2 regions of the Yimella lutea genome follow, and region 1 is predicted to be linked to the other one. Evidence: predicted binding sites of a transcription regulator. Region 1 holds the regulator's gene; the other holds the start of a gene.

Region 1 (4,472 bases):
TCGACAGTTGCCTGAGCCGCCTCGGCGTCGAACGGATCGACGCCGTCGTGCTCACCCATTTCCACGCCGACCACGTCGATGGGCTTGCCGGGGTACTGCGCAGCGGCCGCACGGTGCGAGAGCTTGTCGCGACCTTCGTCGAGGGTGAGGACGACGCCGGCCCGCACGAGGAGGCATCACGCCGTGAACCGACGCTGGCTCTCGCCGCACGCGCACGCGTACCGGTGCGGTTGGTGCGGCGCGGCGACAGCGTGGACGCACCTGGCATCACGGGGAAGGTGCTGTGGCCGGCCCGCACACTCGAGACCGGATCGGTGCAGAACAACGCGAGCGTGGTGCTCGCGGTCGTCGCCGGGGGCGTCCGGGCGTTGTTCACCGGCGACATCGAACGGGATGCCGGACGCGCCGTCCGACAGGAACTCCAGGCCGCGGGGGAGGGATCCTTCGACGTGCTCAAGGTGGCCCACCACGGTTCGGCCAACCAGGACGCAGATCTGATGGCGGTGGTGCGCCCGCGGGTCTGCCTGATCGGGGTCGGCGCAGACAACGACTACGGGCACCCGGCGCCGGCGACGTTACGACTGCTCGCCGGATGCACCGTGTTGCGCACCGATCAGGACGGCATGCTGTTCGTCCACCCGCATACGGACGGTGGCGTCTCGGTCAGCAGCTCCGGCTGACGGGCTACCGATTGCGTTGTCAGACAGGCTGTTTCGCCAGGTCGCCGACGCAGGAGGAGTCGCCGGCTGCTTCCACGAGGGCGTCGATCATCGCGGCGACCGCCGGTACGCGGGTCAGGTCGGGGGTCGTCACCGCGTACACGGTGCGGTGGGAGGGCGGGTCGATGGGCAGCACCTTGACCCGTGCGTTCGGTGCCGACCGCAGGATCAGATCGGGCACCAGGGCGACGCCCAGACCTTCGGCGACCAGACCGAGAACGGCCACGTAGTCCTCGGTCTCGAACGCGACGTCCGGGCGATACCCGGCGGCTGCTGCGAGCGAGAGCAGGTGTCCACGGCAACGCGGACAACCGGCGATCCACGGCGCTTCGGCGAGAGCCGCGAGGTCGACACTGTCCTGAGAAGCAAGTGGGTGGTCCAGCGGCAGGGCGATCCGAACGTGGTCGAGCAGAAGTTCCTTGACCTCGAAGTCGTCGAGGTGGTCGCTGCTGATCTCCAGCCCGTCATAGGTGAAGGCCACAGCGACGTCACACTCGCCGGCTCGCAGGGCCGCCAGCGACTCCGGTGGCTCACCCTCTGCGAAGCTCACCTGCACCTGCGGGAAACGCTTCTTCACCAGCGACAGTGCCTTCGGCACCAGCGTCGAGGACGAGGAGGGGAAGGCCATGAGTCGCACGCGTCCTGACTGGAGACCGGCGATCGCCGCGACCTCGGATTCGGCCGCGCTGATCGCGCCGAGGACCGCGCCGGCGTGGCGGGCCAGGACTTCACCGGCTTCGGTGAGTCGCACGTTGCGGCCCAGTCGTTCGACCAGGGGAGTGCCCAAGCGCTCTTCGAGGCGACGGACCATCTGGGAGATGGCGGGCTGGGAGTAACCGAGCGACGACGCCGCGGCGGTGAAACTGCCCTCGTCAGCGATGGCACGAATCACCCGGAGGCCGGCAGCGTCGATCATGCGCACCAGCCTACAAACCGTTCGACCGACCCGCCTGCTCAGCATGAAATCGCAGCGCGAGCCGCAGATCCTCACCGGTCCAGTGCCGAGTGCATCATCCAGGCCACCGCCGCACCGCCTCCGGCGCGGCTGATCGGGGCGGTGGCCCCTGTGCGCCACCACCAGCAACAACGGCAGGATCAGGGGCGAAGGGGCCTCGGTCGTGTTCGCGCGTCCGGCCGTGGAGACAGCTGTCGCCCATCACCGCGAGCCAACCCAGCGTGACCCACCCCGATAGCGTACGAACCGATGTGCCCGCCGGCTCTCGATGAGCCGCGGCCTCGAACTCGGAACAGACCCGACCCATGGAGAACGAAGGTCCGATGGACGACCGCAGCCACCTGGCACACCTGCTCCGCGAGGGCGACGTGTTGGTCATGACCGGGGCCGGGCTGTCCACCGAATCCGGGCTGCCCGATTACCGCGGACCGGACGGGGTACGCCGTGTGGAGCCCATGACGGTGAGCGAGTTCCGGGCCGGAGTCGCTGCGCGGCAACGCTATTGGAGCCGGTCCTATGTCGGATGGGAGAGGTTCCGGACGGCGCGGCCCAACGAAGCGCACCGTCACCTCGCCGCGCTGGAGAAGGCGGGCCTGTTCGAGACGACGATCACCCAGAACGTCGACGGCCTGGCCCAGCAGGCAGGGTCCCGCGATGTCATCGAGTTGCACGGCAACCTCGGGCGAGCCGTCTGCCTGAACTGCCGGGCGCTTGCCGACCGAGAGTGGATCCAGCAGCAGTTCGCCACGCGCAATCCGGTGTTCGCGCAGGACGCCGAGAGGGCGCGCGACCTGCCGCTGCGCCCGGATGGCGACGTCGACATCGACCCCTCGCTGATCCATGACATCGAACTGGTGGTGTGCCCGACCTGTGGCAGCGACCTGCTGAAGCCGGACGTCGTGATGTTCGGCGAATCGGTACCCAAGGATCTGGTCGCCCATTGCTTCAACCGTCTCGAGCGGGCAAAGTCGCTGCTGGTGGTCGGATCCTCGCTCGGTGTGATGTCCGGCTTCCGTTTCGCGCGGCGTGCTGCCGAGCGCGACATCCCGATCGTTCTGGTCAACACCGGTTGGTCGCGAGCGGAACATCTGGCCACCAGACACGTACACCGCCCCCTGAGCGAGGTGCTGCAGGAGGCGGTGTGGGACGTACTGGGTGACGTCGACCGGGACGCGAGCGGCGATCGACGCCGGTGATCAGACCCGCCGCAGGACGGCCGTGACCTTGCCGAGGATCACCGCGTGGTCACCGTCGATCGGGTCGTACGCCGGGTTGTGCGGCATCAGCCAGACCTTGCCGTCGCGACGCTTGAACGTCTTGACGGTGGCTTCGTTGTCGAGCATCGCGGCGACGATGTCGCCGTTGGTCGCGGTCGGCTGCTGGCGCACGACGACCCAGTCGCCGTCGCAGATTGCGGCGTCGACCATCGAGTCACCGACCACTTTGAGCAGGAACAGGTCGCCCTCACCGACGATCTGCTTGGGCAACGGGAAGACGTCCTCGACGACCTCTTCGGCCAGGATCGGCCCGCCGGCCGCGATGCGTCCGACGACGGGCACGTAGGAGGCTGCCGGACGCTGGTCGCCGGCGCCGGTCTCGTCGATGGTGGACTCGTCGCTCGAGGTGACGCTGGAACCGCCACGCACGCCCCGCTTGTCCTGCTGGTGATCGGGGGAGATGACCTCGATCGCGCGGGGACGGTTGGGGTCACGGCGCAGATAACCCTTGCGCTCGAGCATCGACAGTTGGTGGGCCACCGAACTCGGGCTGGTCAGGCCGACGGCCTCACCGATCTCCCGCATGCTCGGCGGGTAGCCGCGCCGGTCGACGGAGTTGCGGATCACTTCGAGGACCTTGCGCTGGCGGGTGGTCAGCGCTACGCCGCCCTCGTCGTCGGGCAGCTGGTGGATCTTGGCCATTTCGTCTGCGTCCTTCGTCATGCCGTCGGTGAGGTGGTGCGGGCGGGTCGATCGGTACGGCCCTTCATGCCCCGGGTGATGCGTCCTGGACGACCGATGAAGCTGCTGTCGGCGAGCCGTGCAGCGCTCTTTCGAAGGAGGTTGTCGGTGGTCGGTGCCAGGCTGCGGAGCATGGAAAGAGGCTATGCGGCTCGGACACAGTTTTCAAACATTTGTACGAGGCGTGTCTCGCATCATTCGAACAGCCGTGCTATACATCGTACAGACGTTCTATCGCACACGTGTGCGAAGGAGAACTTGATCCGGCGCCTCGCGCCAGGGACGGAGAACATCATGAGTGCAGTTGCTCGCTGGGATCAGCCGCGTGTGGTCCGCACACCGCAGCGCCGGCGTCACCTGACCCTCGTGCCGTCGAACCAGCCGGTCGCGCGACTCGGCCGGGACGAGGTTCGGCTCACCATGCGCGGCCGTCGCGTGCTCGCCGCGCTCGTGCTCACCACCCTGATCGCGGCGGGCTGGGGTGCCGGGCGGGCCTTCGCCTCCTCGCCGTCGGCGACGCAGTTGGTGGTGCAGCCGGGGCAGACGCTGTCCGAGGTTGCGCACCAGGCCTACCCGCAGTTGCCGGTCGCCGAAGCGGTCGTGCGCCTTCAGCTCGCGAACGACCTCAATACTCTGCATGTCCACCCGGGCCAGTCGTTGACGGCTCCTCGCTGACGACGACTTCGCTCCCATGGCGCGCCCCGTCTCCCGATCGTCGGGAACGGGGCGCGGGTGTGTCACGGGGCCTCGCGACCAGTTCGCGAACGCCTCGGCGCCGTGACCAGCACGTTTGGTGAACGTGCCGGATCGGCGGAGAGACTTTCCGATCCCCACCTTGCA
Region 2 (4,472 bases), 640 kb from region 1:
TCCGGGCGAACTCGAGCCACTCACACCCGAAGGGCGGTACGCGGCCGAGCAAGCTGCCAAGGACACTCATCCGCCCGCCAAGGACGACCTGGCGGACAAGCTGGCCGAACTGTGAGTCGCCCGGTGAGTTCGGAGGTTCGACCACCTGCGAACTAGACTGCTCCGGCCGGGCATCCGGCCCCCGCCCTCGTAGCTCAGGGGATAGAGCACCGCTCTCCTAAAGCGGGTGTCGCAGGTTCGAATCCTGCCGGGGGCACTTCACGTGACGGATGACCTCACCTCATGCTCGACAGCTACTTCGGCTGATCCTTGAGACCGGACGACGACGGAGGGAACGGGCGATGGGCCGTGTGTTGTTCGCACGCCTCCGCGCCCAAGCATCATGAACCGCCTGGGCCGGCGCGGGGCGTTCTGGTCCGCGGCGTCCGTCCTGGGCCTGTCGCTCTGGTCGTCGGGAGCGCCGAGCGTCCTCTATCCGCTCTACGCGGTGAAGTGGGATCTACCGCCAGTCGCGGTCACGACCGTGTTCGCGACCTATCAACTCGCGCTGGTCGTGGTGCTCCCCTTGTTCGGGAATCTGTCCGACCTGTTCGGACGGCGCCGCATCATGCTCGCGGGCATCGCGCTCATGGCAGCCTCCGCGATCGTGTTCGCATTCGCACCCAACGTCGCCTTCCTCTATGTCGGACGCGTGCTGCAGGGCGCCGGGGCGGGCCTGGCAATGGGCGCCGCGACCGCGTCCCTGATCGAGAACAACACCAGCCGCAACCCTCGCTCCGCGAGCACTGTCGCCACCGTCGCGACGGCAACCGGTCTCACTTTTGCCCTGCTGCTCAGCGGCTTGTTCGCCGAACACCTCCCTCGCCCGCTGCTGTGGAGTTACATCGTCCTGCTCGTCCTTGCCGTGACGGCGGGTGCGGCGGTGTGGGCCACCCCGGACGACCGACCACTGATGACGAAGCGGTGGCGACCGCAGGTACCGTTCGTCCCCACCGGATTCCGGACCGGGTTCGTCATCTCGACGCTCTCGGTGAGCCTGGCTTACTGCGTCGGTGCGATCTTCCTGTCCTTGGGCGCCCACATGATCGACCAGTTCACCCACAACGAGAACACCGCTCTCGTCGGGAGCCTGCTGGCCACGTCATCCGCGTGCATTGGGGTCACTGGCCTTTTCCTGCCGCGGTTCCATGCCCGCGCTCTCATTTGGGCCGGCACCGCGCTCACTCTCGTGAGCCTCGCACTCATGGCGGCGGCCAGCGGCTTCGGATCGCTTCCGTTGTTCCTCGGCTGGTGCGTCGTCGGCGGGATCGCCTACGCGCTGGCGTTCACCGGCGGGCTCGGACTCATCAACGACCTGTCTCCTACGCATCACCGGGGTGCCACACTGTCGTTCCTCTATCTGGTCGCCTACACGCTGCAGGCCGCCACCGCGATCGGCGTCGGCGCGGTCGCCACTGTCGTCTCACTCAGCACCGCGGTGGGAGCGGCGGCGATCGTCCTCGCCGTGCTGTGCGAGGCGGTCGCGGTCTTGCTGCTCACGAGTAGACGGACCGCTACGCCGCTCACAAATCTCGCAGCGTCGTGACGCTACAAGTGCTCGCGTCGCTCTGATTCATTTCGCTCGAGAACGTCACCGAGTGGTGACAGGAATCATGTCCTGGCGAATGACCCCTCGGTGGAACTGAAAACATCGGTCGAACCTGAGGGCTTCGATCGGTCAGGCCGCGGAGGCGGTCTTCTTTTGGTGGTGCCAGGTCACGGTTTCGTCGGTAACGGTCGCGGTGAGGTTGTCACGGTGCACGATCCGGTGATGCGTGCCGCACAACAGGGCTGAGTTCGCCAGGGATGTTTCACCACCGGTCCACCACGGTTGAACGTGGTGGACCTCGCACATCACCGGCGGCCGCGTGCACCCATCGAAGCTGCAGTGCCGATCTCGTTGGATCACTGCTCGTCGCAGTTCCTTGTCGACCAACCGGACTTTGCGTCCGACGTTCAACGGTTGACTCTTCGAACCCAACACCATCGGAATGATCTCCGCATCACACGCCAACTGCCGCACCGTGTCCGGTGTGACACCCACACCACCATCAGTGACGCCCAACCCCGCAAGCGCTTTGGCGAGCACCCCGTAATCGATCGTGACCACCAACCGGGCCGTCCCGAACGTCTTCACACTGCCGTCACCATCAACAGCCTGCGCACCCACCATGATCAACATCAGCAACGCATCCGCGCGCCGCTTGCCCGGCGTCCGCAGATCCGGTTCACCCGACCTGCTCGCACCCGGGTAGTGCCGGTGATGCGGATCCTCGCAGCACTTCGACACCGGTGACGGCGCCGACAATGCTCCGATCGCGTGCTTGATCACCTCGGCATGATCAGCAGAGAAGTCACCGGTGAACCGCACCATGCCCTCCGGCAGATCAGTCCACGACAACGACTCGTGCCGCTGCAACGCGTCTTCCTTCTCATCCAGCACCTCCTGGCCGTACTCAGCCAGGATCCGCTTGGTCAACTCCCGCACCGCCCGCGCCCCATCACCCGGCGCCAGCGACAGGAACCACCCATAAATCTCGTCCACACCCGCGGTCGGCACCACCGCTTTCACCTTCGCGGTGTTGAACAACGCCGCATTCGCGATCGTGGTGTTCACCGCCCCCGAGGTCACCGCAGCAGCCAACCGAGCATTCAACGGCGACCGACACGCGTCCGCCAACCGAGCAACCCGGGCAGCATGCGCCGGCTCCAAACCACCAGCAGCCACAGCACACGACACATCAGAACCGTCGGAACAGTCGGAACCGTCGGAATCGTGTTCTGTCTCAACCGGATCCACCCGAACCAGGGGCCCCGCGAGCGACGCTGTCTGCGCGCCGAGCACTGAGCCCGCGTCCTCACCACTGGACAACCGTTGCACCCACTGCCCCGCACCCGCCGCGGTCGACCGATCCACCGCTCCCCGCTCGATCGCCTCAGCAGTTACCGCCACCAACGCTGCTTCCGCCTGCTGCATCATCACCGCCAACGACTGCGCCGCCACCGTCAGCTCCACATCACTCAGATTCACCGAGATCGACGCCAACCGGCACACATCCGGCAGCACCTCACGCACCGACCCAGCACACTCACCCGCCTCGCCCGGGTACGCAGGGGCCGGTTCAGCAGCCGTCGAACCGCACCGGGTCTCGATCGCGCCGCTCGCCCCTGGGGGCTCGCAGCTACTCGACCAGCGTTCGTTCACCATGCCCACTCACCCTCCCTTGGTGCGCTTCCGGTCTACCTTCATCGTACAGGTGTTCGAACAGTGTGGGGAAGGGTTTGGTCCCTGAATTTCGTTCGTCGACAACAGAATTCGCTACTTGACGGTATCCACAGCCCGGCTTCGCGGGCCTATTTATGCACAGCCCTTCCTCGGCGGGTCGGGTGTCCGTCTATGTCGCCGTGGTTTCGGCACCTGCGCCCTCGTACCTCGGGCGCAGGGCTCAACCAGCGAACGCTCCTAGGCCCCCGAAGCCTGCGGCCGGCGGTGGTGACATTCCGCCGTAGGGCTCAACCAGCCAAAGTCGGCGGAAGCCTTGGGCGTTCAGAAGCCGCTGATGAGTGCGTAGGCGAGTCAGCCGGCGGACTTCATCTTCGCCAGCCGCGTCTTCAGCCGGTCGACGCGGTGGGAGTTGTCGTGCAGATCGATGTACCTCTCACCGAACGCGACCAGCAGGACGTCATCCAACCGGCGGACGGCGCCCGGCGGGTTGCGATAACCCATTCGCCGGTCCACGTCCGCGACGTCGATACTGCGGATCGCATCGGCGAGCTCGGTCAGCGAGGTGATCCCGAGCTCGAGGACGAGCCCCGACATCCAGGCGTAGTGCTCCGGACGCGACCAGCTGGCGTCCGCGTACTGACCGGCCAGGAACGCGGCCAACTCGCGCGGGTCGATGCGCGGGTCGACCTCGGGGTCGCCGGAGGAGGGCGCGTGCACCGGCCGTTGCAGGCGTTCGCGGATCGCCGAGAACTCGAGGTCGGCGAGCTCGAGCAGACCCGCCGCAAGACTGAAACGACGATCGAAGTCGGAGCGGTACTCATCCGGAACCGTCCCCTTGTAACGGATGTCGTGCTCGAACTCGGCCCATGCGTGCTGCAGCACGGTACGGATCTGCACCTGTACGTGCCGGTCTCCGATCTTCGGGTGGGCCTTGCGGTCCTCGGCCGAGAGCTGGATCTGCAGGTGCCGGCTCGCGTAACCCCAGCGCCCCTCGCTCGCGGTCTCGCTGCCCATGTCCCGGTCGTCCAGCACGACTGCCTCGGTGGCCAGCAGTTGAGCGACCGCCGCGACGTCCGAACGCACGTAGGTGATGACCCGCAGACCGATCACGTCGCCGATGTCGGACATCGGGTCGGGATAGACCGGCGTACCGTCCCGCAACCGGCCGGCCTTGTCGGCGAACGACTCGACGCTCTTGGCTCGGCCG

The links. The regulator LexA, encoded in region 1, represses DNA repair genes until DNA is damaged. The targets are predictions, from matches to a motif close to TCGAACANNTGTTCGA.
Region 2: FB459_RS04660 (HNH endonuclease signature motif containing protein) is a predicted target of LexA. The motif match lies at 3,289-3,304, and genes of this name have one in related genera.

The regions. Positions count from the first base shown of each region.
Region 1 is NZ_VFMO01000001.1:1,619,418-1,623,889, forward strand. Features, by position in the region: gene FB459_RS07680 (ComEC/Rec2 family competence protein) at 1-680, shown strand, start outside; gene FB459_RS07685 (LysR family transcriptional regulator) at 700-1,635, opposite strand; gene FB459_RS07690 (Sir2 family NAD-dependent protein deacetylase) at 1,980-2,870, shown strand; gene lexA (transcriptional repressor LexA) at 2,871-3,614, opposite strand; gene FB459_RS17235 (hypothetical protein) at 3,611-3,766, opposite strand; gene FB459_RS07700 (LysM peptidoglycan-binding domain-containing protein) at 3,927-4,307, shown strand.
Region 2 is NZ_VFMO01000001.1:976,831-981,302, reverse strand. Features, by position in the region: gene FB459_RS04675 (AI-2E family transporter) at 1-115, shown strand, start outside; tRNA gene FB459_RS04670 (tRNA-Arg) at 184-256, shown strand; gene FB459_RS04665 (MFS transporter) at 383-1,585, shown strand; gene FB459_RS04660 (HNH endonuclease signature motif containing protein) at 1,718-3,016, opposite strand; gene FB459_RS04655 (GTP pyrophosphokinase) at 3,617-4,472, opposite strand, start outside.